DNA from 2 places in the Duganella rhizosphaerae genome. Region 2 is predicted to be linked to the other one. Evidence: riboswitches for the same ligand, from Rfam matches in the RefSeq annotation. Region 2 holds a riboswitch; the other holds the start of a gene.
What was found. Region 2 has a riboswitch for thiamine pyrophosphate ahead of thiC (phosphomethylpyrimidine synthase ThiC). Riboswitches for the same ligand answer to the same signal wherever they lie in the genome.
Positions count from the first base shown of each region.

Region 1: linked by a shared signal. The riboswitch ahead of RUGAMON1_RS01245 (TonB-dependent siderophore receptor) and the one ahead of thiC (phosphomethylpyrimidine synthase ThiC) in region 2 are both predicted to bind thiamine pyrophosphate.

Region 1 covers NZ_BPWK01000001.1:279,959-283,365, forward strand. Annotated here, with positions in the region: gene RUGAMON1_RS01245 (TonB-dependent siderophore receptor) at 1-1,425, opposite strand, end outside; TPP riboswitch at 1,480-1,578, opposite strand; gene RUGAMON1_RS01250 (Imm26 family immunity protein) at 1,745-2,275, shown strand; gene RUGAMON1_RS01255 (hypothetical protein) at 2,262-2,969, opposite strand; gene RUGAMON1_RS01260 (sensor histidine kinase family protein) at 2,969-3,407, opposite strand, start outside.
Region 2 covers NZ_BPWK01000002.1:154,235-157,641, forward strand. Annotated here, with positions in the region: gene RUGAMON1_RS04575 (sterol desaturase family protein) at 1-191, shown strand, start outside; gene RUGAMON1_RS04580 (DUF4382 domain-containing protein) at 212-1,435, opposite strand; TPP riboswitch at 1,687-1,787, shown strand; gene thiC (phosphomethylpyrimidine synthase ThiC) at 1,853-3,407, shown strand, end outside.

The DNA of each region.
Region 1 (3,407 bases), on a different contig from region 2:
GACGTCGGTGCGGGCGTCCGGCAGCAGAACGTCATTTTCGTCCTTGCCGACATATTCGACGCGCTTGACCTGCACATAGCGCGCGCCGGCGTGCAGCTTGAGCTGCTCGTTGATGCTCAGGATGTCCTGCGCGAACAAGGCGCGTTCGTTGTCGCTGCGGCGTTCGGAAACCGGGCCGCTGGTGCCGCCGTTCGGCGCCACCATGATCGGGTGATAGATGTTGCTGAACGCGTCGCCTTTCGGGCCGGCCTGGGTGTACAGGTAATCGCCCCATTTCTCGCTGTTCTTGAACAGCGATGCGCCGCCGGTGAACTCATGCTTGAGCGAGCCGGTGCTGAACTTGCCCTGCACCAGCGCCTGCACGGTCAGCGGCGATTTCTTCTCGCCCAGGCTGACGTAGTCGTAGACGTCGTAGTCGCCGTTGCCGCAGTAGCCGGGGTACAGGCCTTGCGCGCCGCAGCCGTAAGGGAAGGCGGTGTAGTCGTCACGCTTGAACTGGTGCTGGTTGGCGCTGACGGTGGTGCTCCAGTCGGGCGTGAACTTGTATTCGAAGCGGGCGCCGATATTGCTGCTGGTGGTCTCGACCGGACGACTCCACGGCTGGTTGTTGAGCATGGTGTCGGCCGGGATGTTCGGCAGCGTTGTGTTGTTCAGCAGCTGGAAGCCGGGCGCGGTCACTTGCGATTTCTTCTGGTAGTCGGCGTCCACTTGCAGCAGCGCCTGCGGCGAGATCTTCCAGTCGAAGGCGGCCGAGACGAACTTGCGGTTGCCGTCGGCGCCCTTGATGTAGGAACGCAGGCGCTCGGCGGCGGCGTTGAAGCGGTAGCCGAAGCGCTGGTCCTCGAAGCGGCCGCCCAGGTCGACGGCGCCGTACAGCGTGCCGCGTTCGCGTTCTTCCAGCACCACCGTGCGCACCGGCGTATCGGTCGGGCGTTTGGTGACGTAGTTGACGATGCCGCCCGGCGCCGAGACGCCCGATTGCAGGCCGGACAGGCCTTTCAGCACTTCCAGGCGCTCCTTGTTTTCCAGCGGAATCTGGGTGTCGGCCGAGATGGCCATGCCGTCCTTGCGGTAGCTGGAGGCGTTGTCCAGCTTGAAGCCGCGGATCGAGAACTGTTCCGAGTAACCGACCGCGTTGTAGGAATCGCCGATGCTGGCGTCGTAGCGGGCGGCGTCGGTGGTGGAGCGGATTTGCAGGTCCAGCATCTGCTGCGCGGTTAGCACGCTGACCGAGGCCGGGGTTTCCAGCAGCGGCGCGCTGGAGAAGCCGGCCACGCTGGCGCGGCTGGCCTGCGCCTTGGCGCCGGTGATCACCACTTCGGGCATGGCTTGCTCGGCGGCGGAGGAGGCAGCGACGGCGGCGCCAGGAAAAGCCTGTAACACCGCCAGGGCGATGACGGAAACTGCAAATTTTGGTGTGGACATATGGACTCTCTACGTGTTCGGCTGGGAGCCGCGAGGAGAGCCATCAAAGGAGGGGAGAACCACTTTGCGCTTTCCTTCGCTGGCATTATCCAGATCAGGTACGAAGGGTATCTCTCACCCGGAAGCAAAGCTCCAGGACCCCTAGCGAGGCGCTAGTGTAGCACATGCGGTGCCGTGCGCCGCGATCCGCGCCGCGCCGCTACACTTGCGTTTTGCGCCGCAGGGCGCCAACGAAGCAGACACAGCTTTTAACGGAGGCGCCATCATGTCAATACATTTTGGCGACACTCTGCTGCATCGTGCAAGTGAAAGGGCAGGAATGAGGCAGTCGTATCAAGAGGGAAGCTGGTTTGCCATACCGTTGCTGGATGGCGGCTATGGCTGGGGTCTGGTGGCGCGTTTGTCGCCGGGCAGCAAGATCATGCTGGCGTATCTGTTCGGTCCCAAGCTGCCGCGCTTGCCGTCGCTGGAGGAGCTCAATACGCTGCAACCGCAGGACGCCGTCAAGGTGCTGCGGGTGGGCGACATGGCGCTGGCCAGTGGCCATTGGCGCGTGCTGGGCGATATCGCCGACTGGAATCCGGCGATGTGGCCGATGCCGCAGTTCCTGCGCCGCGCCGACGCGCTCAAGCGCGCCTGGCGCGTGACGTATTCGGATGCGGACCCGAGCCGCTCGGAGCGCGAAGAGTCCGTGCCTTACGACACACAGGGCCTGGAGACGGATTCGCTGTACGGCTACGGCTCGACCGAGCTGCTGCTGACCCGGCTGCTGGAGCCGCAGGACCATCCGATCAACCGCGGCAGCGGTAGCGGCAGTAGCGGCAGCAGCGGCAGCGTCAGTCGCAGCTGACGTTCCAGGCCGCATACTCGCCGCGGTGCTTGCGCACGGCGACGCGGGCGATCGTGTCGCGGTCGCTCTCAAATACCAGACTGAACATGACGGGCGCGCCGGACGCTGGCGGCGCCGGTGCGATCGCGCGCAGCGTGAACGGCAGCGCGCGCTGGCGGATGCATTGCGAGTTGCCGGCGAACAGCAGGCGCGCGCGGCTCAGCAGTTCGGGATACTGGCGCAGCAGCGCCACCACGTCTTCCGGCGGCAGCGTCTGGTCCATCAACACCGTGTGCGGGGCGGCGGTGCAGATGGTCTTGGGCTGGGCCAGCCATACATGCCAGCTCGGCGGCTGGGCCGATTCGGTCCAGCGGCCATCCCTGGGCGCCTTGGCGTCGTAGACAAAACTCGAACGGATTTGCCGGCACAGGTCGACCGCCGAATGGCGCGGCGCCGAATCGACGCGGGCGATGACCTGCCACGGCTTGCCGCGCTGGCGCTGGATGTCGAAGTCCGGCGCGAACAGCGGCGGCACCGGACGCGCGCCCCGGGATTCGGCCAGCATCTTCTGGCGGAAATAGTCGTCGAAGGAGTTGCGTTCCTCGTCGCTGGGGGCGCGTTGTTCGATGGGCGGCGGCGCGGACGGTTTGGCCGGCTTGGCGGCCACGGCGGGGCCGGCGGCAGCCAGCAGCACTGCAAAATACATTGCCCGCATCAAGCCGCCTTCATCACGATCTGGATCAGCAGGCCGCCGCCGTCGCGGTTGCGCACGTGCAGCTCGGCGCCGTGGCGCAGCATCACGCGGTCGACGATGGCCAGGCCCAGGCCGGCGCCGTTGGCCTGGCCGCGCGCGCTGTCGAGCCGGGTGAAGGGCTTGAGCAGCTGCTCGATCTGGTCGGCCGGCACGCCGCTGCCGTGGTCCTGCACCTCGACGATCACGCGGCGCGAGGTGTGCATGCCCTTCATGCTGCACTTGATGTCGATCTCGGTCAGCTCGCTGCCGGGCGTCTTGCCGTAGCGGCGGGCGTTCTCGATCAGGTTGTTGATGACGCGCTTGATGTCGGTGGCGTTGCCCATCACGTGGGCGTTGGCGACGATGTCGGTGCTGATGCGCACGTCCGGCAGGCGGCCGGCTTCATGCGCGGTCTCCTCT
Region 2 (3,407 bases):
TGCACCGTTTCCACCACAGCGCAAACCGGGACGAGGCCGGCAACTATGGCGCCACCGTCTCGATCTGGGACCAGCTGTTCGGCACCTTCCGCCTGCCGGCCGCCGCGCCGCAACGGCTGGGCGTCGACGACCGCGATCGCTATCCCGGCGATCGCCAATGGGCCAGGTTGCTGGGCTTGCCCTTCCGCTAGCAGGGCAAGCCAGCCGGCGCTTACGGCTTCAGGTTGAAGTTGACGTTGCTCTGGTTGGTCAGCGAGATATCGACCAGCGGCAGGCTGGCCGTGGTGTAGCCCTCGGCCGAGGCCTCGACCAGGTATTTACCGGGGCCGGGCAGCACCGTGGCGGCGCTGGCAAATTGCAGCGGCAGCGTGGCGCTGTACACCGCGTACCGTGGCGCGCTGACCGGCAGGCCGCTCAGCGTGTAGCTGCCGCTGGCCAGGTCGGCGCCCTGGTATTTGATGGTGACCGTCGGCCCGGCCACGAAGCTTTGCTTGGCGGCGACGTAGGCGGTGGCGGTGCTGCTGGCCGGGGTCAAGGCGACGGCGCCGCCGATGCTGCCGGTGGTGGCCGCCGGCAGCGTGATCGGCGCGGCGGCGGTGCTGATCGCGACCGTGGCCGTGGTGCTGGTCACCGGCACCGTGCCGACCACGGCGGCGGCGCTGCCGTCGGCCGTGACCACCACGTCGTAGTTACCCAGCGGCAGGCGACTCAGTGCGAACTCGCCGGTGACGGCGTTGGGCGTGGTGGCGCTGACGATGGCGCCGTTCTGCTGCGCCGACACCATCACGTGGCTGCCCAGCAGCGCGGTCGAGACAAAGCCGCCGATGCCGTTCAGCGTGGTCGGAATCACCTTCACCACCGGCTTCAGCGCGTACTTGCCATTGCCCTTGGTGACGATGGATTTGCAGGCGTCGAAGTCCAGCACCAGGTCGACGCGCTGGCCGGCGGCGACGTCGAAGGCGTTGACCAGCTTGATGCCGCTTTGGACCGCGCTCGGCGTATCCAGCGATTGCTCGCTGGTGCCGCCGCTGACGAGCACGGAGTTGGCCAGGCCGTTGCCGGTGTTGGGATCGAGCACCAACCGCAACTGCGTGTAGTGGCCCGCGCTCAGCGACGTCTGACCCAGCGCCTCCAGCGTGCCGTTGGTCAGGTTCAGCAGGTTGATCTTGCGGGCCGGGGCCAGCGTGATGTCGGTCCAGCCGGCGTCGGTGTCGCTGGCCGTGCTGCTCTGGTGGACGCGCACCTTGTTGACGGTGACGTTGACGGCGTCGAAGCCGCACGACGGCGCGTCCGTCAGCGACACCGACAGCGTGCCCATGGTGGTGGCCGGCGCGGTATCGCCGCTGCCGCCGCCCCCGCCGCCGCAGGCGCTCAGGCCGGCCAGACTGAAGGCCGCGACGGCGGCAAGATAGATGGATGGGTGTGCTGGTTTCATGATCGATCTCCAGATAGTCGCGCCTGCGGCGCTTGTTGTGGCGACATGCGTGTCGCTGTGCGGATATTGTGAGTTCTTCTTGGAAACTTCTATGTTGGATGGCGAACATAGTGCGCGGCTTTTACATTTGTTACACATCGGCCCGCCTGCCGCGTCCTGCCAGGCGCCATACCAGGTATTGTGGTTTTTTTTAACGCCGACGTTGTCCGCGCGGCGCGGCGCGGCGTATAATCGCCCCGCTGCCGCAAGGTGGCACACGCTAGGGGTCCTGCGCATTGCGATGCGCGGGTGAGAAATACCCTCCGAACCTGATCTGGATAATGCCAGCGAAGGGAAGCTTAGGACACCGCCGCCACACCCTGTGAGCGGCACCGTCCAATCTCCTTTGCTGGCTCCTGTAGCTAACGAAGGAGCCACATGAACGCCAACGCCAAATTCCTCTCCGCCACCGCCACGGTGGACGAGGCAGCCATCAAGCCCTTGCCGAATTCCCGCAAAGTCTACGTCGAAGGCAGCCGTCCGGACATCCGCGTGCCGATGCGCCAAATCACCCAGTCCGACACGCCGGCCTCGTTCGGCTTCGAAGCCAATCCGGCTATCTACGTCTACGACACCTCCGGCCCGTACACCGATCCCGACGCCGTGATCGACATCCGCTCCGGCCTGGCCGCGACGCCGCGCCTGCCGTGGATCCTGGAGCGCAACGACACCGAGGAACTGGACGGCCCGACCTCCGAATACGGCCAGGCGCGCCTGGCCGACCCGGCGCTGGCCGAGCTGCGCTTCAACCTGCACCGCAAGCCGCGCCGCGCCCGTGAAGGCAAGAACGTCACGCAGATGCACTACGCGCGCCAGGGCATCGTCACGCCCGAGATGGAGTTCGTCGCCATCCGCGAAAACCTGCGCCGCCAGGAGTACATGGAAGACCTGAAGAACTCCGGCCCGATGGGCCAGCGCCTGGCCGACCTGATGGGCCGCCAGCATCCGGGCCAGTCGTTCGGCGCCAGCATCCCGGCCACCATCACGCCGGAATTCGTGCGCGAGGAAATCGCCCGCGGCCGCGCCATCATCCCGGCCAATATCAACCACCCGGAAATCGAGCCGATGATCATCGGCCGCAATTTCCTGGTCAAGATCAACGCCAACATCGGCAACTCCGCCGTCACCTCGTCGATCGGCGAGGAAGTCGAGAAGATGACCTGGGCCATCCGCTGGGGCGGCGACAACGTCATGGACCTGTCGACCGGCAAGCACATCCACGAAACGCGCGAGTGGATCATCCGCAACAGCCCGGTGCCCATCGGCACCGTGCCGATCTACCAGGCGCTGGAAAAGGTCAACGGCAAGGCCGAGGACCTGACCTGGGAAATCTTCCGCGACACCTTGATCGAGCAGGCCGAGCAGGGCGTCGACTACTTCACCATCCACGCCGGCGTGCTGCTGCGCTACGTGCCGATGACGGCCAAGCGCCTGACCGGCATCGTCTCGCGCGGCGGCTCGATCATGGCCAAGTGGTGCCTGGCGCACCACAAGGAATCGTTCCTGTACACGCACTTCGAAGAGATCTGCGAAATCATGAAGGCCTACGACGTCTCGTTCTCGCTGGGCGACGGCCTGCGTCCCGGCTCGATCTACGACGCCAACGACGAAGCCCAGCTGGGCGAGCTGAAGACCCTGGGCGAACTGACCCAGATCGCCTGGAAGCACGACGTGCAGGTGATGATCGAAGGCCCCGGCCACGTGCCGATGCAGCTCATTAAAGAGAACATGGACCTGCAACTGGAACAGTGCCACGAAGCGCCGTTCTACACGCTGGGCCCTTTGACCACCGACATCGCGCCCGGCTACGACCACATCACCTCCGGCATCGGCGCCGCGCAGATCGGCTGGTACGGCACCGCCATGTTGTGCTACGTGACGCCGAAGGAGCACCTGGGCCTGCCCGACAAGAACGACGTCAAGGACGGCATCA